Regions from separate parts of the Traorella sp. mt218 genome, predicted to be linked through region 2. Evidence: a T-box and tRNA genes for the amino acid it is inferred to sense, from the RefSeq annotation. Region 2 holds a T-box; the other holds one or more tRNA genes.

Region 1 (11,383 bases), on a different contig from region 2:
AAACTTGATTCTGTTTTTTCTTCACGGATGCAGTTCGGATACAGGACACGGATACTGATTGCATATACCATCTTTCGCTTTTCTGTGCTGAAATTATAGGTATTCTTTTCCATAAAGTCATTATATAGGGTGAAGAATTCATTTTTTATCATTTTTCTTCCATTCAGTTCGGGAAGATGTTCAATCATATAAATTCTTTCTTCATTTATGATGTCCATCCATTCATCCTTATGCAGCCGATTAAATTCGATAAAGACATTGCTTTCATTTCTGCTTTCATCCTCTATAAGATCCACTTTGTTTTGGTTGTAAGCTCCTAAGACGCTTTTTCTGAATTTATATATATCTTTATTTTCTTTATCTATAAAGCTCCCGATCAATGAATCGACATCATAAGTCATTACGTTCTTCACTCATATACCCTCGCTTCCTTTAAATACGCATCTTTGGCACCGCCTTGCTTATATATACGAATTTCAAATTTGATAAAACCGAAAAGAATCACAGATTCATATCCTGTTCTGCCATCCTTTCATAGATGATATCATTGTTGAATTCCATGATCTGAATGTTAAGATCATCGCAAAAACGGACCAGTGTCTTGAACTGGACACATTTTTTTCCTGCCAGGAAAAGTTTAATATATACAATAGGCTCTCCTAGCCGTTCTGCCCACTGTTCTGCAGTAATACCGCGCCGTTTTAATATTTGTGCAAATTTAATGCCTGCCTCCGGCTTTGTACAGCCCCTTCTTACTGCGGATTTATTATTGGTTTTCACTTATATCGCTCTCCTTATAATAATATGAATATAGAAGGGCAGCAGAAGCCCTTCTATTCTTCGATAAGATTAAGAAGTTCCAGTATTCTGTTCAGATCTTCTGTGTCTGTATAGGAAATTGTCAGCTTTTTTGGTTTTACTGTTACTTTGGTTTGTAGCTTAGTCATAATGTTTTCCTGTACAGCTGTCAGAAACGGATCTGGTTCTTCTTTCTTTTTTTCTTTGATTTTTTCTTTGGTTGCACTAGCTAGAATATTCATATAATCCTGGACACTGCGGGGACTGAATCCCGTCTGCTGAGATATCCAGTCACGCTTGAGAGTGCCTGAAGGAATCATGCCTGCTGCTTTGGCTTCTTCATAATCATTCAGACATTCCCTGGTGATTAGAAGTTTGTTTTTTATTGGAATGTTATCACGGTGGACATTGGCAATGCGAACTTTGATCCTTCTTTCCAGAGGCGACAGCTCGTTATCGTTGATGATACACTCAAGTTCCTCAAACTGATCATATCCTAGTTCGATATTGATTAAAGCAGCTCTGTATCGTCTTTCGCCGGAAAGGATATCGTAGCGACCGTCTTCCCGCGGTGTTACGATCAGTGGCTGCTCCTGTCCGTTCATTCTTAAAGAAGCTGCCAGCTCGTCCAGATCCATCATTGGATAGTTTCTGTTTTCCGGAGAAGGTACCAGTTCATCTACCGAAAGCATCATTTTCTTTCTTCTCTTGGAAGAACGGTTCAGCATATCCACAACTACATCTTTATTTTCTGTACTCATAATATTTCCTCCAGTTCGCTGAGAAGCATTTCATAGTCTTCAGCAATATTGCTTTTTTTGATGTCCAATACTGTCAATCCTTTTTCATTGGCTTCGTTAATCGGACTTTCCTGAAACCGGATCGTTGTATTCAGCACTTTTTCTCCAAAAAAGGCACGTACAAGAGACTCGGTATTTTGATGAGATCTCATTCTGCTGCTTTTCATAGTTAGAAGAATTCGATAGTCGATATCAGCGATTTCATCATATTCTTCTCTAAGTGCGTTGATTTCCTGAAGAGTCAATGCAATTCCCTGGAGTGAATCGTCGCTAAAATCGACTGGAATCAGAACCAGCGGTTCAGTCATAAGTGCATTGACAGTCAATAACGATTTGGCCGGACTGCAGTCCATTACGGCCAGGTCGTAGCAATCTCGTACATGGTTTAATGCTTTTCGCAGTCGGTTTTCCTGCCGCTTCATTGTTTCAAGACGAAGCTTTGTATCTGTCTGTGAAAGTTCCAGATTGCTTGGCAGTACATCAAGATGATTGAATCTTGTAGAACGTATAGCTTCAATAATCTTTTTTGGATCATCGAAGACGTCGCTCAGGCAGACGCCGGTCTGCTGTTTTGAATACTGCTTGATAAAAAGTAATTCTTTTTCTTTTGAATAGGCACTATTCAGTTCACTGATTGCTTCGGTTAGACTTTTGATGTCGTTCGGAACCTGGGTGAATGATTTTGTGCTATTGCCTTGCGGATCGAGATCGATCTCAAGAACTCTTTTTCCACGCATGGCGAAACCTTTGCTGAGCGTTTTTGCCTGAGTTGTTTTTCCTGTTCCGCCTTTGATACTGTAAACCATAATCTTTTTCATGACCTTTTTACCTCCTTTGTGGCATCGATAACCACTTACTCGCCATATCTTCTGTATCTGTATTTTTCATACTTCACATGTACCGCTTTTGAACCTTTATCTGAAGATTCACGTCTGAAATAAACTTTTTGTCCTATGAACAGGTTTTTTGTTTCGGTTTCACAGATATCTGTGTAATGAACAAAAATGTCCTCCAGTTCTCCAGCATCAGGTCGAATGAAACCATATCCCTTTTTTGAGTTCCACATGACGACAACACCGCTCTCGTCTGTGCCGGTCTTTATTTTTTCATCCAGCATAATGCCACCTCCTTCTAATAAAAAAACAACCATAACTGGTTGTCATTGCTACATTTGTTCAATTTTAAAATTTCGCTGTTTCAGGTCATCAAGGGAAAAACTGACGTTGACTGCATAGATTCTTTGATTTTGAATATCGAATTGATAGAATACTCGCATTCCTTTTAGAAAGTATCCTTTTAATTTATCATCAATTCTTTTGGCTGAAAACCGCAGTGTCACTCTTGGATCATTTTTTGGGATAATCCATCCTTTAAATGTACATGGATCATAGTAGGCAACACTGCCCTCGTGACTGATCAGTGTTGCATCTTTGATAATAAGAAATCCTCTTTCTCTTTTTATACTATCAAATGCTACAGCAGCACCTTCTTCAATTTGGCTGATGGCCCCGCTTTTGAATGATTGGCGATTAAAGAAATAATTTATTTTTTCTTCTTTTGTACTTTTAGAATCGAGAACGATACCAAGATTTTTTTTCATATCCCAGTATGTAATTATTCCTGTTTTCAACATTGCGACAACCACCCCACTTTACTTTCTATTGATAGATACACAAAAGCTGCCTATAAATAACCCATATATAAATATAAGGATAGGCAGCTTTAATCTACTATCAAGTTTTTTAAATTTGTGTTTATAGTGTTGTCATCACCTTAGACTATGGATAGCATATCGTGCATCATTGGAATTTCACCAGCCCGCTTGGTCGGGCGACTCAGTTAACGTCAAGTACCATTATATCCAATAGCCTGTCATCGCGTACACATATTGATCGCTATTATTTTTTAAAATAATAAGTCACGGCGTACGGTATTCTCGCTATTTGCTCTTGGGAAGTTCCACAGCCCGTATTCAGTTATCAAAGAGCAAAATACTCTTTGCAAAAACAACTGACACAGACTATCGAACAGTTTCAAAAAGTTCGGAGAAGATATAAAAATAAAGCTAATTCACGGGACGAATTAGCTTTTCTTTCTGGAATGGAGCAGATGAGGGGAATCGAACCCCCGTATCAACCTTGGCAAGGTTGTGTTCTACCATTAAACTACATCTGCATGGCGGTCTAGATGGGACTCGAACCCACGATCTCCTCCGTGACAGGGAGGCATGTTAACCACTACACCACTAGACCATATCGCATGAATTTGAAATGGCGCAGAAGGAGGGATTTGAACCCTCGCACCAGTTTCCCGGCCTATACCCTTAGCAGGGGCACCTCTTCAACCACTTGAGTACTTCTGCAGTGCTTGAACTCGTTCATGCTTAAGTATAATACCATAAACGATTTCATTTGACAAGATATAATTTAATAAAAAATAAAAATGAAATGTACGGCCTATCAACACTTTCTGTTTCAAAATAGTGAATACTGCATTTTTCTATTCTTAATAGGAGCTATGGCAACTATTCAAAGGAAAAGAGTCCTGAACAAACAGGAACCGATGCCATTCATCACCGATTCCCATTTATTGTTTTTTCTTCTGCGATAGAGCTCTATTTTTTCGCCAGATACTTTCTGATATCTAAGGCAACAGCAATGATAATCACGGCTCCTTGGACGATAAACTGATAAGATGTATCAATTTTAAGAAACTGCATCGAGGTCTTTAAAAGCTCAAAGACTAATACACCTAATAAGATACCGGATACTTTTCCTACTCCTCCTGTTGTTGATACGCCTCCGATCGTACAAGCGGCAATGGCTTCCAATTCATAACTCAATCCCAGATTGACCGACGCTCCACCTGATTTGGCGGCCAGCAGGAATCCGGCAATACCATACATGATGCCAGCTACCGTATAGATCTTAATTTTTGATAAGGTGACATTGACACCTGATACTTCTGCGGCATTTTCATTTCCGCCAATGGCATACATATATTTACCGTAACGCGTCTTATTATAAAGAAACCAGAAAAGGATACCTAATAGGATACCGATCAGAAAAAGATATTTAAAGCTGAAACCACCGATTGAAAATAATTCTCCGGTCGCAAGTGAGGTATAATCCTTTCTTAAACCGCCGATCGGATCAGCTCCTGAATAGACAAGATTGATACCATATACGATCGTTTGCATTCCTAATGTTGCCAGAAACGGCGGTACCTTTAATATAGAAATGACCATACCATTCAACAAGCCAAAGAAGGCTGTCGCCAGTATGACAAGTAATAAGACTGCCAATAACGGATATTGTGCCAATTGTGGAAAAAAGCGATCCGCATAATCTGCTCTTTGAAGAAAGGTACAGGCAATGACACCACCCAGCCCTACCATTCTTCCAGCCGAAAGATCGGTACCTTTGGTAATCAAACAGCTGCTGACACCTAAGGCGATAATAAAACGAGGAACGACATTGGTCATGATATTATTGAAATTCGGACCGCTGAGAAATCCGGCTTGTGTGATTCCAACATATACGACCAACAGAATCAAAAGCAAGGTAATGGCATTATTGCTCATAAAATGGATGAGGCTCTTTTTTTCTATATTCATCTTTCTGCTCCCTTACATGTACTTAGTCGCAAGCATCATGATATTTTCCTGCGTAACCATCGCGGCATCAAGCAGACCCGAGGTTCTTCCTTCACACATGACCAGAATACGATCGCTCATGCCGATCAGCTCGCTCATTTCACTGGAAATCATGATAATTGATTTTCCCTGTGCCACCAAATCTTCCATAATTGTATAGATTTCATATTTAGCGCCAACATCAATCCCTCTTGTCGATTCATCAAGAATCAGAATATCGGGACCATTGGCCAGCCAGCGGCTGATAATGACCTTTTGCTGATTGCCGCCTGAAAGATTTTGAATGAGTGATTTGGCAGATGGCGCTTTGATGCTCATTTTATCTATGCTTTCATGTACTACTTCATTTAAGCTTTTTTTATTCAATATCGTTTTTAAAATCAAATGATGATCTAAAGAAGCTACCGTAACATTGTCAAAAATAGAAAGGACACCAAAGATGCCCATTGCCCTTCGGTCTTCGCTCAATAAGGCAATTCCTTTTGATATCGCATCCCGAGGACGCCTGACCTTTAAGATTTTATTTTTATAAGTGATCTGGCCCCCTGCGATAGTTCGCATTCCAAAAATACCTTCCATCAGTTCACTTCGCTGCGCCCCTACCAAGCCGCCAATACCTAATATTTCTCCTTTTCTGAGCTCAAAAGAAATATTTTTAAATGATTTCGGATCTGAGGATGTCAGATCTTCAACCTGTAAGATGACCTCTTGCGGATGACTTTTACGTAAAGGATAACGGTTTGTCAGTTCACGACCTACCATTTTTTGAATGATCCTATCGGTTGTCAGTTCAGTCGATGGCCAACTGCCAACATAGGCACCGTCACGCATGATCGTAACTTCATCTGCGATTTTCAGTATTTCTTCTATCTTATGTGATATATATATAATTGAGGTTCCGTTTTCTTTTAATCTTTGGATGATGTCAAATAATGCCTTGACCTCATGTTCGCTTAGAGAAGATGTCGGCTCATCCATGATCACCACTTTAGCGCTGCATGAAATAGCTTTTGCTATTTCAACCGACTGCCGTTGTGAAACAGATAAATCTGCCAGCTTAGTTTTAGGTGACAGCTTCAGATTGATTTCTGATAGCAGCTTTTCAGTATCTTCCATCATTTTTTTATGATCGATCATCTTTACATAAGCAACTTTTTTTATCGGATATCTTCCGCAAAAGATATTTTCCGCAATATTTCGTTCAGGTATGGATTGCAGTTCCTGATGAACCATCGCTATTCCTAATGTCAGGGCTTCCTGTGTGTCCTTGATATTGACAGGCTGGTTTTCAAGCAGTATCTCCCCGCTATCCATCTTATAAATACCGAAAAGACATTTCATCAATGTAGATTTACCGGCACCGTTTTCTCCCATCAAGGCATGGACACTCCCTTTTTTTATTTTTAAAGAAACATGATCCAGTGCTTGGACGCCGGGAAAGGTTTTACTGACATCTCTCATTTCTAATAAAATTTCACTCATATTCGGCTCCCTTTCACAAAATCAGGTGTGCTGCTGCACACCTGATTATCTTTTTGACTTACTTGAATTGTGAAGCATTCTTAGGAGTTACCTTCACATAATCTACCCAGTAATAAGCAGACAGCTTTTCACCATTAACAGCAGATATTGCGGCATCGACAGCCTTATGTGCCTGAGTGACATGATCATTTAAGACCGTTCCGCTCATCATATCCGTTGATACCAGATCCACAGCTTCCGCAAGAGCATCAACACCTACAAGATAAATATCCTTGCCTACCGTTCTTCCGGCAGCCGTAATAGCCTGCGCTGCCCCTAAAGCCATCGCATCATTGTTACAGAAGACAGCTTCGATCTTATCACCGTACTGAGTGAGAGCATTCGCAACAATTTCCTGTCCCTTGGCCTGATCCCAGTCACCACGCTGCTCATCGAGCTTTTCAACCTTATTGCCGCTTACTTCCTGATATTGTTCAATGGAATACTGAGTACGATATTTCGCATCCACATTTTCAGGATCACCGACAACCATTACATACTGAAGAATTCCATCACCATTCAGATCCCCTTTATTATCCAATTCCGCAATCAACTCACCCTGCATCTTGCCGGACTGCCGGGCATCTGCACCAACATAGCTGATCATTCCTTCATATTTTTTCATATCTTCTTCGCTTGGCTCACGATTAATAAAAATACATGGTTTCTCAGCAGCTTCGCATTTATCAATAATCGTTGCGGCTGAAGTTGACTGCACCAAATTTATAATCAAAACATCATAATCCTGAGCAATAAAATTGTCGATCTGATTGGTCTGCTCAGCCATATCATTCTTACCGTCCTGAACCGTGACATTATACGTCACTTCATCTGTATTCAGGCTTTTAAAATACTTTTCGATTTCCTGACGGTACAACGTCATGAAATTATCATCAAACTTATAGATCGACACACCGACATTCACCGTTTTCTTCTCATCTTTTGGCTCTGCATTTGTACAGGCAGTTAAGCCGACAACCATCATCAGACATGCAAATAAAGATACTATCTTTTTCATGTTTTCCTCCTGGATCCTATCCGTGCCTACTATACCATGAGAAGAAAGCGTTTACAATGCTTAGAAATTTAATTTCTTTCTGATGTTGATAGTAATCCTACATTTCCTAAAATCCTCTTTATCAAGATATCTCTTTTAATGTATATCTTATAAAATGTGTCATCGGCTGATTGGCCACCAGTACCGGTTTTGATACATGGGCATAATTGATTGCATTCGGATAATACTGACATTCAAAACAGATACCTGCATATTTTTGATATACCTGATTGTTTTTTCCCTTTAATGTGCCATTTAAATGATTGGCAGTATATAGATGCATATCTAAAAGATCACTTGTAACTTGTAGAAGCATATGATCATTTTTCAACGCTGCCATTTCTTTTATATCTGTATTCTCAAAGACATAATTATGATCATAACCATCTAAAAGATTCTCATGACCGATTTTTAAACGTTCTCCTATTTGATGAAAGTTTTGATAATCAAATGCTGTATCCTTTACATGGATGATTTTTTCTGTTGCCAGTGCATGTTCATCGTTTAAAGCAACACGATCCGTATTGATTTTCAACTCATGAGATAAGATATCTCCCTTCCCATTTAAATTAAAATAGGAATGATTCGTGATGTTCATGATCGTATCCTGATCACTGATGCCCTTGAACGTATAAACCAATGAATGGTTTTCAAGACGGTATTCTACCTCCAGCCTTAAATTTCCCGGATATCCCTCTTCATGATCCTTTGAATAATAAGTGAATAAAACCGCATTTTTTTCCTTTTTCATATCAAATATCTTAAAAGAAAAATTATCATATCCGCCATGGAGTGAATGAGGAAAACTGTTTTTGCTTAGATGGTATTCTTTTCCATTTAATACAAAACAACCGTTAGCGATCCGATTGGCACAACGACCGATCGTTGCTCCCATATAGGACCCCTGCTGATCCAAATAACCTTCATATGAATCAAACCCTAAGACGATATCGATCCCGCTTTTCTTATCAACAAAGGAAACAAGCGCAGCTCCCATGTTCATAACCGTAACCGAAATATATTCATTTTCAATCGTATGGCAACAAATATCATTTTTCATCATCTTTAAGCCTTTCATTTAGTTTCTTCATGACTTCAGCACTGACTTTGATTGTTTTACGGTCATAACTGATAAGACCGTTTACTTCACTTTCAACATCGCTTAACTGTGTATAGACACAAGCGGCTAACCCTAATTTCTTTGCTGGAATGATTTGTTGTTCATAGAGCTGAATAAGGTTTTCCTCCAGCTCTTTCTGACTTTCCATCCGCTTATAACCAAAGCTCTTTTTTCCTTTCTCAAATGACCATTGATAACCGCCAAATTCACTTAGGATGACACATCGTCCAAGTCCGTCCTTTTTAAATTTATAAGGTTTAAAGTAAACATGCCAGCTTTTAAAATCACCTATTTGCTGATCATGCCAGCCGCTTGCAGGATCGATCGTCCTTGTAGGATCCCATTTTTGAACAAGCTGCAAAGCTTTTGCACTGTCAAACTGTCCCCATCCTTCATTAAAAATCACCCACATCGAAATACTGACACAGTTATATAAATGATCGATCATTCCCTTCAGCTGTTCAATGAACATATTGCGCTGATGCTCATCCTTCCTGCCAAAGAGGCGGTAATGAGAATCTTTAAAGCTTTTATTCGTAATCAGAGGAAAGCTGATCGTTAAAAGATTATATGGACAGCCTCCATTCACCATATCCTGCCAGACCAGCATTCCCAAACGATCACAATGATAATACCAGCGCAAAGGTTCTATTTTGATATGTTTACGCAGCATATTAAAACCCATCGACTTTGCCAATTGAATGTCATCGATCATCATCTGATCATCTTTCCAGCTCATCAAACCTTCACTGTTATATCCCTGATCAAGCAATCCGCTCTGAAAATACGGCTGATTATTAAGAAAAAGACGCATGACTCCCTCTTCATCCTTCATGACGCCAAATTTGCGCATCCCAAAATAAGAAGCAACATGATCTTTCTTAAACGTTACCGTAAAATCATAAAGATAAGGATCTTGAGGTGTCCATGGATGCATATCATCCAGATAAAGACGGATCGCTGAATTACTTTCACCCTCGATACTTTTTTGACCACATGTAATGCATACCAATCCGGACGTATTTGTCTTGACAAAGATTTCAACACTTTTTTCATCAAAATAAGGTGTAATTTTCAGTGATTCGATATAATCCTCAAAAACGCTTTCCAGCCAAACGCTCTGCCAGATCCCGCTTTGTGCGGAATACCAGATACCCTTTGGATGCAGCGACTGTTTTCCTCTTAATTGACTACCGGTATCACTGGCATCATGAATCACAAGACAAATATGATTCTTCTTTTTTAGGACATTGGTGATATCAAGAACGATGGGCAGATAACCACACTCGCTCTCCCCTATCAATGAATCGTTGATCCAGATCTTGCATTGACCATCCACCGCATCAAAATGAAGCAGTACCCTGCCAACATTAAAGTCATCCAAAAGCTCAAAGTCCCGTTCCATGATCAATGTTTCATCCGGCTTTAAAGCCTCCCGGCTTCCACCTAATTTAGATTCTATTGAAAAAGGAACGATCACTTTGCCATTTTCATTTCTTTTTTCGCCGTGAATCGAAAAATCCCACTCCCCGTTTAAACATAGATAACTATTTCTTCGCATCTGTGGACGCGGATATTCACTGCATGGAATATGATTCATATTATCAACTCGCTTTCCATTTTGATTATACCTCATTTTTTTGTGAATAAGAATTCAAAACAGAAAAAAAACATGGTGATGCTTAACTATAAAAAAGCCATCATCGTTATATAACGTGATGGCTGACATCAAATTTTAGTGCATGCATCATCATGCATATCTTTTTTGCTTATTTACAGTCCTTTTTCCTTCACAAAATCAATGACCCGATAAACATAGTCATGGCATAGCTCATCGGTTTTAGCTTCAACCATCACTCTCAGCAAAGGCTCTGTTCCGCTTGGACGAACAAGGATACGTCCTTCACTTCCCAGCTCTTTTGCCACTTCATCGATTACCTTATTGACTTCCGGGTCTTTTAATACCGCTTCTTTATCCTTAACCCGCAGATTCACTAAAAGCTGCGGATAAATAAACAGATCTTCACCCAACTTCTTTAAAGAAGCCTTTTCATCGATCATTACCGCTAACAGCTGCAAGGCCGTAAACAATCCGTCACCTGTATTTTCATAATCCTTAAAAATGATATGTCCGGATTGTTCGCCACCAATTTTGTAATCATTAGCTTCCATGCTTTCAAAAACATATTTATCACCGACTGCTGTCTGTACGGAATAAATACCATTTTTCTCAAAAGACTTATATAAACCAAGATTGGCCATCACCGTCGTCACGACCGCATTATCCTTCAGTTTGCCCTGAGCAAGCATATGCTTGCCACAGATATGCAGGATATAGTCACCATTGATCAAATGACCATCTTCATCTACCGCAATCAAACGATCCGCATCACCATCAAAGGCAAAGCCCACATCATAGTTGCCTTCCTTCA
Region 2 (11,383 bases):
AGGAAATCACCAGTGCAATCGATAGAGCCAGCTTTATTAAGAATGACGGTGTAAGTGTCATCAAGCTTTCTTTGGATGAAAAGGAATGTTTATTGTCCAGCCGTTCTCAAGAAGTGGGTTCAAGTAAGGAAAATCTGAAAAACGGTGTCTTTAAGGGAGAACATCTTGATATTTCTTTTAACGGATTATATGTATTTGATGCCTTGAAGGTCATTAATAAGGGAAAGGTTCGTTTCAGCTTTTCCGGAGATATGAAACCTTTTATCGTTCAAAGTGAGGATGATGCATCGATCATCCAGCTGATCCTTCCTTTACGAACATATGCTTAAATAAAAAATAAGCCATGATGCGATTCTGATCAACTCATTGGGCATTCATTTGCCGATGTGCGGAGGAATCGCATTTTATTATGAAATAAATCCTTGATAATTCTTGTTTTTTGCTTTAAATTCCCCAAATAAGAGCGTAAATATGTTATAATTATATAGATGAGATAAAGGAGTTACGAATGGAAATCAAGCTGAATAAAGAATTTATCACACTGGGTCAGTTATTGAAAGTTACGGATTTTATTTCTTCTGGCGGAGAAGCAAAACGAATGGTAAACATGTTGGATATCTCTGTTAACGGTGAACATGAAAACCGTAGGGGAAGAAAGCTTTTCAGCGGTGATGTTGTAGTCATTGAAGGAAAGAAGTTTGAATTGATCTGATGTATATTTCGCATTTACATTTGGTTCATTATCGAAATTATCTGAATCAATCATTTGAGTTTGACAGGGGCATCAATTATATCGTAGGTAAAAATGCTCAGGGAAAGACAAATCTGCTTGAAAGTATTTATTATTGTTCAACGACAAAGACTCATCGAAATGTAGACGATGTCAGCTGTATCTATGAAGGGTATGATGCCTTTCGCATTGATGCGGCAGTGATAAAAAAGAATCGAAAAGTGGATCTTACAGCTATTTATAGTAAATCAGGAAAAAATTTATATCTGTATCGAAATCCTGTAAAGAAGGTCAGTGATTTTGTGGGATTTGTGAATGCTGTTATTTTTTCGCCCAATGATATGAATATTTTCTCGGCACAGCCGCGCTTCAGAAGAAGGTTTATGGATATCGAACTTTCAAAGTGTTCTAAGACTTATATGTTTACCTTGAATGAGTTTTATCGAATTTTGAAGCAGCGAAATGCCTATCTCAAAACAGAAAATATCGATCATGATTATTTAAGCATACTTGATGAGAAATGTGCTGATTTGCAGTGTATCATTTTGCGGCAAAGATATAAATTTCTTCATGATCTGACTGAAATTTCTCAAAAATTTTATGATGAGCTGGCAAATGATTCTACTAAATTTTCTATTGTCTATAAAACCTTTGTTCATATTGCGGATGAATCGCAGATGAAGGAGGAAATAAAAACGATATACAAGAATAATTTTCAACGTGATCTCTTTTTAAAAACGACTGAGAAAGGGATTCATAAAGATGATTTTGTGCTGATGATCGATGGTAAGGATGCTGACGATTATGCTTCTCAGGGACAAAAGAGAACGATACTTTTGGCTTTGAAGGTAGGTATCGTCAAACTGATCGAGAAAATCATTGATGATGAGCCAATTTTGCTGCTGGATGATGTATTCAGTGAGCTGGATGAGGAAAGGCGTCGAAAATTATTGGATTTGTTGCCTAAGAACATACAAATATTTATTTCTACTACTGAAGAAATAGATAAAAATTATCAACGTCCGATCAAAACGATCGTGATACAGGATGGAAAGATAAAGGAGGAGCATCAAAATGGAAGAAAAACATGAGCTTTATGATTTAGAGGCTAAGGTTGAACATTCTTATGAGGCAGATGATATTCAGGTTCTTGAAGGACTTGAGGCTGTGCGTAAAAGACCGGGCATGTATATCGGTTCGACTTCGCAGAAGGGATTGCATCATCTGGTGTGGGAAATCGTAGACAATTCCATTGATGAAGCTTTAGCGGGGTATGCAACGGATATTCATATTCGTGTAACGAAGGATCATGTCGTTGAAGTTGAGGATAATGGACGAGGAATGCCGGTCGGTATCAACAGCAAGAGCGGCATCAGTGCAGTTGAAACGATCTTTACGATCCTACATGCCGGAGGTAAGTTTGGCGGAGGCGCTTATAAGGTTTCCGGTGGTCTACATGGTGTTGGTGCATCTGTTGTAAATGCACTTTCCAGCTGGCTGACAGTTTCAGTCTTTAATGAAGGCAAGGAATATTTTGTCAAGTTTGTGAATGGCGGCAATGTTGAAACACCTTTGCATGTCATTGGTGAGTGTGATCCTGAAAAACATGGTTCTTTGGTTACCTTCAAGGCAGATCCTGAGATTTTTCAGGAAACGTGTGAATATGATTTTGATACGCTGAATCAGCGTATTCGTCAGTTGGCCTTTTTAAATAAGGGAATACATATGCATTTTGAATTTGATCCTGAAGATAAAAAGGTAGATTATCTATATGTCGGCGGTATAAAGGAATATGTTGCTTATTTGAATAAAAATAAGGAGCCGCTTCATGAAGATATCGTTTATTGTGAAGGAGAAGATGAGAATGTTCTCTGTGAAGTAGCAATGCAGTATAATGACGGCTATATTCCAAATATTTACTCCTTCTGTAACAATATCAATACGGTTGAAGGCGGTACTCATGAAGAAGGATTCCGTCTTGCCTTAACACGTGTGATCAATAACTATGCAAGAGAGATCAATATGTTGAAGAAGGATGAATCCTTATCCAGCGATGATGTTCGTGAAGGACTTACAGCGATCATTTCGGTGAAGCATCCAGATCCGCAATATGAAGGACAGACAAAGACCAAGCTTGGAAATTCAGAGGTCAGAAAGATCGTTTCGAATATCTTCGGAAAGCAATTGGAGCGTTTCTTCTTGGAAAATCCTTCGACAGCCAGAACGATCGTCGATAAGGCAATATTGGCAAGCAAAGCACGTCTTGCCGCTAAAAAGGCCAGAGAGCTTACAAGACGTAAGGGTGATTTGGATATTACGAATTTCTATGGCAAATTGTCTGATTGTAAGAGCAAGGATGCCAGTGAATGTGAAATATTCCTTGTCGAAGGTGATTCTGCCGGAGGAAGTGCCATCAAGGGAAGAAACAGTATGACTCAAGCTATCCTTCCATTGAGAGGAAAGATCTTAAATGTAGAGAAAGCTCGTTTAGACAGAGCCTTATCAAATGAAGAAATCAGAACGATCATTACTGCTTTCGGAACCGGTATCGGTGAAGAATTTGATCTGTCTAAGCTGCGCTATGATAAGATCATCATCATGACGGATGCCGATGTCGATGGCAGTCATATTCGTGTATTGTTGTTGACATTGTTCTATCGTTTCTTTAAGCCGATCGTTGAAGCAGGGCATGTTTATGCTGCCCAACCACCGCTGTTTGTCATCAAGCATGGTAAAAAGATCAAGTATGTATTAAATGAAGCTGAAAGAGATGAATATCTTGCGACGCTTTCACCAAATACAAAATATGAGATCAATCGTATGAAAGGTCTTGGTGAAATGGATGCGGAAGAATTGAATGAAACAACGATGGATATCAACAAGCGTATCTTACGTCAGATTACTGTTGATGATGCCATCATGGCAGATGAGATATTTACGACTCTGATGGGTGAGGAAGTCGAACCTCGCCGGCAGTTTATTGAAAATAATGCGACATATGTGACAAATCTTGATATTTAATGGGAGGAGGATTTGATGGATCGATTAGAGAAAAATAACATTGTAAAAGAAGTCAAGGATTCCTTTCTTGAATATTCAATGAGCGTTATCGTGGCACGTGCATTGCCGGATTTAAGAGATGGGTTAAAACCGGTTCATAGAAGAATTCTATATTCAATGTATGAAAGTGGTTATACGCCTGATAAGCCTCATAAAAAGAGTGCCCGTATCGTCGGAGATGTCATGGGTAAATATCATCCTCATGGAGATTCCAGTATTTATGAGGCAATGGTAAGAATGGCCCAGGATTTCAGTTATCGTTATATGCTGGTGGATGGCCATGGAAACTTTGGTAATATCGAAGGATATGGTGCTGCGGCAATGCGTTATACGGAATCCCGTCTGTCGCGTATCTCTTTAGAGCTTTTACGCAATATCAATAAAAATACCGTTGATTTTGATCTTAACTTTGATGAAAGTGAAAAAGAACCAAAGGTCTTGCCTTCACGTTTTCCAAATATTTTGGTAAATGGAACCTCCGGAATCGCGGTGGGTATGGCAACCAATATTCCTCCACATAATCTTTGTGAAGTGATTGATGGATGTGTAGCTTATATTGACAATCATGACATTAGTCTTGATGAAATGATGAAATATATCAAGGGACCGGATTTTCCGACCGGAGCAATCATTCTTGGCAACAGCGGCATTCGTAAAGCTTACGAAACAGGCCGTGGGGTCATTACGGTACGCAGTAAGGCACGGATCGAAGAAGAAAAAGGCCGTAATGTCATAATCATTGATGAAGTTCCTTATGGTGTCAATACCGCAGAGCTTAAAAATAAGGTTGCTGAGCTGGTACATAATAAGATCATTGATGGTATCTCTGATTATCATTCTGATTTAAAAGATGGTATTAAAATTACGATCACATTAAAAAAAGATGCCAATCCACAAGTGATTTTGAATCAGTTGTATAAACATACTTCTTTTCAGACTTCTTATGGAATCATCTTATTGATGCTTGATCATGGTGTTCCTAAAACATTAGGACTTTTAGATATCATTCGTAAATATATTGATTTCCAGAAAGAAATCATTGAAAGAAGAACACGCTATGATCTTGATGTGGCACAAAAAAGAGTCCATATCTTAGAGGGATTGAAAATTGCGCTGGATCATATTGATGAAGTCATTCGTTTGATCCGTTCTTCAAAAAATGATGATGAAGCCCGCAGCGGTTTAATGGATCAATTTCAATTATCTCAGGTACAGGCAAACGCTATTCTTGAAATGAGATTGCGTCGTTTGACCGGTCTGGAAAGAGAAAAGATTGAAAACGAGTTATTGGAATTATTCAAGCAGATCGATGCTTTGAAAGAAATATTATCCAGTGAGGCAAATATTTTAAAAGTCATAAAAGATGAGCTTTTGGAAATCAAAGATAAATATGGCGATGAAAGACGTACAAGCATCGATATGACAGCGATTGAATATATTGATGATGAATCGTTGATACCGGAAGAACAAATTGTTGTTACAATGACACAGACAGGCTATATCAAACGTATTCCACTTAACACATATCGTACTCAGAACCGTGGCGGTAAAGGTGTCAAGGGATTAAATATGAATGAAAATGATGTTGTTGAAACATTGTTGAATATGTCAACACATGATTATCTTTTGGTTTTCACAAATAAAGGAAAGGTTTTCCGTTTGAAAGGATTTATGCTGCCATCAGGAAGCAGAACGAGCAAAGGAATTCCGATCATTAATCTGATAAATATCGAAAAAGATGATAAGGTACAGGCATTGGTAGCATATTCACCACATGAGGATGTGAAATATTTATTCTTTGCGACAAAGAAAGGTATCGTCAAACGTACACCTGTTTCAGAATTTGAGTCAATACGTCAGAATGGTAAGATTGCCATCGTACTGAATGAAGATGATGAGCTTATTGATGTGAAAGGTACAACCGGAAATGATGAAATCCTGATTGCTGCAACAAATGGTAAATGTGTTCGCTTCTCAGAAAAAGATGTTCGTCCTATGGGAAGAAAATCAATCGGAGTCAAAGGTATGAATGTTGATGGTTCGGATGTTGTCGGTATGGCTCTTTCAACTGAAGGTGAATCTATTTTATCTGTGACAGAAAAGGGTTATGGTAAGAAAACACCAATTGCTGATTATCGTATGTGCAAACGTGGGGCAAAGGGTGTCTTAACTGTCAATGTTTCTGAACAGACAGGTAAGCTTACTTCAATTCGTTCTGTCAATGGTGATGAGGATGCAATGATCATTACTAATGAAGGTATCATCATTCGTTTGAGCCTTGATAAGGTTGCAAGCTATGGACGTAATACAAAGGGTGTCCGTCTGATCAATCTCAGCGATAGTGATGCAATTGTCAGCAAGGTTACGATCGTTGAAAAAGAAGAAGAAAATGAAGAAGCCATTGACAATTCTTCTCAGGAATGATTAAATATACTCGTTTAAAGCGATGATGAGGATAAGTAGATACTGTTAACTTGCAGAGAGATAACGGATGGTGAAAGTTATCAGTGAAAGGTATTGAAATCAACCTTGGAGCGAGCGGAGGAATTAAGTATTCCGCTACGGTGGTTCCGTTATAACTATCGAGAGGACAAGTGATCTTACTTGTCAAAAAGGGTGGCAACACGAGGTATCGTCCCTTTAATACGATACCTCTTTTTTTATTCAAAGAGGAGGAAAAAAAGATGATCGATATAAAATTGATCCGCGAGAATCCTGATTTAGTTCGTGAAAATATAAAAAAGAAATTTCAGGATCATAAACTGCCATTGGTAGATGAAGTTATCGAATTGGATAAGGAAAACAGAAAAACAAAGCAGGAAGCTGAAAATCTGAGAGCTGAACGTAATAAAATATCTAAAACGATCGGTGCACTGATGGCCCAGGGAAAGAAAGAAGAAGCCGAAGAAGTCAAGAAAAAAGTAAAAGAATTTGCCGGCAGATTGGAAGAGCTTGAAGCTAAAGAAGTGGAGCTGGGAGAAAAAGTAAAGAATATCATGATGGTCATTCCAAACATTATCGATCCTTCAGTACCTATCGGCAAAGATGATAGTGAAAACGTGGAAGTCCAGCGTTATGGAGAACCAAAAGTACCTGATTTTGAAATTCCTTATCATACTGAGATCATGGAAAGTTTCAATGGTATCGATTTAGACAGCGCAAGAAAGGTTGCCGGTAATGGATTCTATTACTTGATGGGTGATATTGCACGTTTACACAGTGCTGTAATTTCATATGCTCGTGATTTTATGATCGATCGTGGATTTACGTATTGTGTTCCGCCATTTATGATTCGCAGCAATGTGGTAAATGGAGTCATGAGCTTTTCTGAGATGGAAAATATGATGTATAAGATAGAAGGTGAAGATCTCTATCTTATTGGAACAAGCGAACATTCAATGATTGGAAAATTTATTGATACGATCATTGATGAAAAAGATCTTCCTTATACATTGACTTCCTATTCACCTTGCTTCAGAAAAGAAAAAGGAGCTCATGGTATAGAGGAAAGAGGTGTATATCGTATCCATCAGTTTGAAAAACAGGAAATGATCGTTGTATGTAAACCTGAGGATTCAAGCATGTGGTATGATCGTTTATGGCAAAACACAGTTGATTTTTTCAGAACCCTTGATATACCGGTGAGAACCCTTGAATGCTGTTCCGGTGATTTAGCCGATCTAAAAGTAAAATCAGTGGATGTAGAAGCATGGTCGCCAAGACAAAAGAAATATTTCGAGGTAGGTAGCTGTTCGAATTTAGGAGATGCACAGGCAAGAAGACTACAAATTCGTGTTAATAGTGAAAATGGAAAATATTTTGCCCACACATTGAATAATACGGTGGTAGCTCCTCCTCGTATGTTGATTGCATTCTTAGAAAATAATCTGAATGCAGATGGTTCAGTAAATATTCCGGTAGCCTTACAGCCATATATGGGTGGAAAGACAAAAATTGAAAAGAAATAATGTTTCACGTGAAACATCATAAAAGTGAGAGAATATCCTCACTTTTTATTTTATTCTGTGATAAACTAGTATTATGAAATATGCTGGGAGGAAAAATGAATAAAGAATACTATAAAGCATACAATGACAGATATAAGCAGGTGCATGATCATTCACTCCAATGGGCTTCAGATAATCCTTCAAATATCGTGTCAGATACAATTTTGGAATACCATATTTCACCAACAGATAATATTTTAGAACTCGGCTGTGGTGAAGGAAGAGATGCAGCTTTTTTATTAGAAAAAGGATATCATGTTCTCGCAACGGATGTGTCAGAAGAAGTTATTCAATACTGTCATAAAAAATATTCGAAATATTGTAATGAATTTAAAGTATTGGATTGTTTAAAAGATCATTTAGATGGAACATTTGATTATATTTATGCAGTTGCACTTTTACATATGCTTGTATTAGATGAAGATAGATATCAATTTTATAAATTCATATATGACCATTTAGATAATGATGGTATTGCTCTTATATGTACGATGGGAAATGGTGAATTTGAAAAGAAAAGCGATATCAATGAAGCATTTGAATTAGATAGAAGAATACATACTGAAACACAGAAAGAACTGATGATTGCACAAACATCTTGCAGGATCGTTAATTTTAATACATTTGTTAGTGAAATCAATTCTAGCTGCTTGAGCATTATTGAAAAAGGTAACACACACATAGAACCGGATTTTCCTATGATGATGTTTGCTGTCGTAAAAAAAGATAATGAATCATCTTTATAATAGTTATAAATACACGTGTTAAAGGATCACAAACACAGAATTGAAAAGATATAACTTTTACCTTGTATAAAGTAACAGAGTTATGTTATAATGTCATAGCTATCACAATGATAACTACTGAACCTGGTCAGGTCGGGAACGAAGCAGCCATAAGGTGGCGCTGTCATGTGTGGTAGCTTTTATTATAGGTGAAATATGGAAAAAAGATACATGGAGCTTGCTTTGAAAGAGGCAGAAAAAGCATTCAAGAAAGATGAGGTGCCGATCGGTGCAGTAATCATTTATGATAATCAAGTTATTGCGAGAGCACATAACTTGCGTGAAAAAAAACAGATGTCAACTGCTCATGCTGAAATACTGGCAATCGAAAAAGCTTGTCGCAAACTAGGAAGCTGGAGATTAGATGATTGTGAACTTTACGTGACTCTTGAACCGTGTCCGATGTGTGCGGGAGCAATACTGCAGTCTAGAATAAAAAAAGTAGTCTATGGTGCCAAGGACCCTAAGGGTGGATCCATTGAATCAGTAATGAAAATGTATGAAACGAAAGGATACAATCATTATCCGGAAACGCTCTATCTTGAATGTGAAGAATGCTCGAAGATTTTAAAGGATTTTTTCAAACAAAAAAGAATGAAATAGATAAACGATAATGATATAATAAAAAGCAGAAAGCAGGTGTTTTATGGCTTATATTGCATTGTATCGAAAATATAGACCAACGAATTTTGAAGATGTCGCAGGACAAAAGCATATTGTCAAAACACTTCAGAATGCTGTACAACAAAATCGTATTGCGCATGCTTATCTTTTTTGTGGACCAAGAGGAACAGGAAAAACAAGTACTGCGAAAATATTCGCAAAAATGATCAATTGTGAAAGTAAGACCAAGCGTCCATGCGGAAAATGTGATAATTGCCTTGCAATCCAACAGGGAAATCATCCTGATATCATAGAGATAGATGCTGCCAGTAATAATGGTGTCGATCAGGTTCGTGATCTGATTGAAAAAGTAAAATATGCTCCATTGAAAGGAAAATATAAAGTTTATATCATTGATGAAGTACATATGATGAGCTCGGGGGCTTTCAATGCCCTATTAAAAACGATCGAAGAACCACCGGCACATGTAATTTTTATTTTCGCAACCACAGAACCACATAAGGTGCTGCCGACGATCATATCCCGTTGTCAAAGATATGACTTCACAAAAATCAGCGTTAAGGATATGATGGAGAGCATAAAAAAAATATTGGAGAAGGAAAATATTCAATATGAAGAAGAAGCAGTGCGTCTTGTATGTCAGCTGGCTGATGGTGGAATGCGTGATGCATTAAGTATCGTTGATCAAGTTATTGCATATTCACTTGATAAACTTACCTGTGAGGCTATTAATGCAATTTATGGAATCGTAACTGTTCCTGAAAAAATAGAGCTTCTTCAGATGGTGTCAAATCAGGATGCCAAAGGTTGTATGCAGAAAATCAATGAATTTGCAGAACGTGGCATTGATATAAAAAGATGTACTAATGATATGATTGAAATATTAAAAGAAAGTGTTATCCACGATTACACAAAAGACGCTTCGTTGTGTACCATCTTAAATAAAGATGAGATTCATGATGCGAAGCTTGGACGGTCTACAAAGGAAAGATTGTCTATGATTGAAGAGTTGATCAAGGCTTATGATCAATATCGGTTCGCATCCAACATACAATCTTATTTTGAGGTGTGTCTATTGAATATGATGTCTATTGAAAATAAAGAAGTGAATGTTTCACGTGAAACATCTTCAACTGATGATATACCTGATATAACTGAAACTGCAGAAGAAAGTGCAATCGAGTCACCACCTGAAACAAAACAATCTGTAAAAAAAGAAATAAAAGGATTAGATCATGAATATATGATTTCATTGCTAGTAGGAGCTAATAAGACATATAAACATGAAGATTTATCAAAGCTAGAAAAGCTATCAAATTATTATCTTAGTCCGGCATGGGCAAGGTATGCAAATCTGTTACGAGACATGAATTTAGTTGCCAGCGGTAAAGAATATATTATCGTTGGTGTTAAGAACGAAGCAATTGCAAATGAAATCAACGAATTAGATGCTCAAGGAGCTTTTATAGATTTCATGGAAGTCCTATTATCAAAGAAGAAAAAGGTATTTGCTATTACAAATGAGGAACAGAAACAGCTTATCAACGAATTTATACAACGTCAAAAAAGTCATACGTTACCGGAAGCAGCTTCAGTAAAGCTGGAAGAAGATAGTCTTGAATTAGTGAAAAATCTATTTGGAGAAGAAAATATAGAAATAAAGGAGTAAGAAGATGAATATACAAGCATTATTAAAACAGGCTCAGAAAATGCAGGCTGATCTAAAAAAAGTCGAACAGGAATTAGAAGCCAGAGTTTATGAAGAAGAAAATGAGTTTGTTCGTGTTGAATGTGATGGAAAATATCATATCAATACGATCGAAATCAAAAATAAAAATCTAGAAGATATTGAAATGCTTCAAGACATGATTGCTGTTGCAGTTAATAAGGTCATTGAAAAAGCTAAAACGGAACATGAACAAGAGCTGTCAAAAATTACAGGCGGCGTTAAAATGCCGGGAGCATTCTAATGTATCCAGCATTATTTGAAACACTCGTAGAGAGCTTTAGAAAATTGCCGGGAGTTGGACAAAAGACAGCTGAACGTTATGCTTTTGAATTTTTAAAATGGGATCAGGAAGAAATTGATGAATTTTTAAAGGTTTGTTCTATAGCCAAAAAAAATCTCCATACATGCAAGATATGTGGTAATTTAGCGGAAGATGAACTATGTGAAG

The links. The T-box of region 2 lies ahead of serS (serine--tRNA ligase). A T-box ahead of a tRNA ligase gene usually reads a tRNA of that ligase, here a tRNA-Ser.
Region 1: it encodes a tRNA-Ser, which carries the amino acid that the T-box ahead of serS (serine--tRNA ligase) is inferred to sense. The anticodon was not compared.

Annotation. Positions count from the first base shown of each region.
Region 1 is NZ_JBVAYM010000020.1:13,158-24,540, reverse strand. It holds gene ACZYT3_RS09920 (hypothetical protein) at 1-413, opposite strand, end outside; gene ACZYT3_RS09915 (helix-turn-helix domain-containing protein) at 502-780, opposite strand; gene ACZYT3_RS09910 (ParB/RepB/Spo0J family partition protein) at 834-1,559, opposite strand; gene ACZYT3_RS09905 (ParA family protein) at 1,556-2,416, opposite strand; gene ACZYT3_RS09900 (cold-shock protein) at 2,452-2,715, opposite strand; gene ACZYT3_RS09895 (hypothetical protein) at 2,764-3,231, opposite strand; tRNA gene ACZYT3_RS09890 (tRNA-Gly) at 3,700-3,773, opposite strand; tRNA gene ACZYT3_RS09885 (tRNA-Asp) at 3,775-3,850, opposite strand; tRNA gene ACZYT3_RS09880 (tRNA-Ser) at 3,870-3,960, opposite strand; gene ACZYT3_RS09875 (ABC transporter permease subunit) at 4,213-5,214, opposite strand; gene ACZYT3_RS09870 (sugar ABC transporter ATP-binding protein) at 5,227-6,735, opposite strand; gene ACZYT3_RS09865 (galactose ABC transporter substrate-binding protein) at 6,794-7,792, opposite strand; gene ACZYT3_RS09860 (aldose epimerase family protein) at 7,914-8,909, opposite strand; gene ACZYT3_RS09855 (glycoside hydrolase family 2 protein) at 8,881-10,551, opposite strand; gene glmM (phosphoglucosamine mutase) at 10,725-11,383, opposite strand, start outside.
Region 2 is NZ_JBVAYM010000004.1:36,184-47,566, reverse strand. It holds gene dnaN (DNA polymerase III subunit beta) at 1-329, shown strand, start outside; gene ACZYT3_RS03185 (RNA-binding S4 domain-containing protein) at 509-712, shown strand; gene recF (DNA replication/repair protein RecF) at 712-1,821, shown strand; gene gyrB (DNA topoisomerase (ATP-hydrolyzing) subunit B) at 1,805-3,751, shown strand; gene gyrA (DNA gyrase subunit A) at 3,767-6,214, shown strand; T-box leader at 6,228-6,433, shown strand; gene serS (serine--tRNA ligase) at 6,475-7,758, shown strand; gene ACZYT3_RS03160 (class I SAM-dependent methyltransferase) at 7,854-8,543, shown strand; RNA gene ffs (signal recognition particle sRNA small type) at 8,638-8,727, shown strand; gene ACZYT3_RS03150 (nucleoside deaminase) at 8,739-9,185, shown strand; gene dnaX (DNA polymerase III subunit gamma/tau) at 9,229-10,875, shown strand; gene ACZYT3_RS03140 (YbaB/EbfC family nucleoid-associated protein) at 10,880-11,176, shown strand; gene recR (recombination mediator RecR) at 11,176-11,383, shown strand, end outside.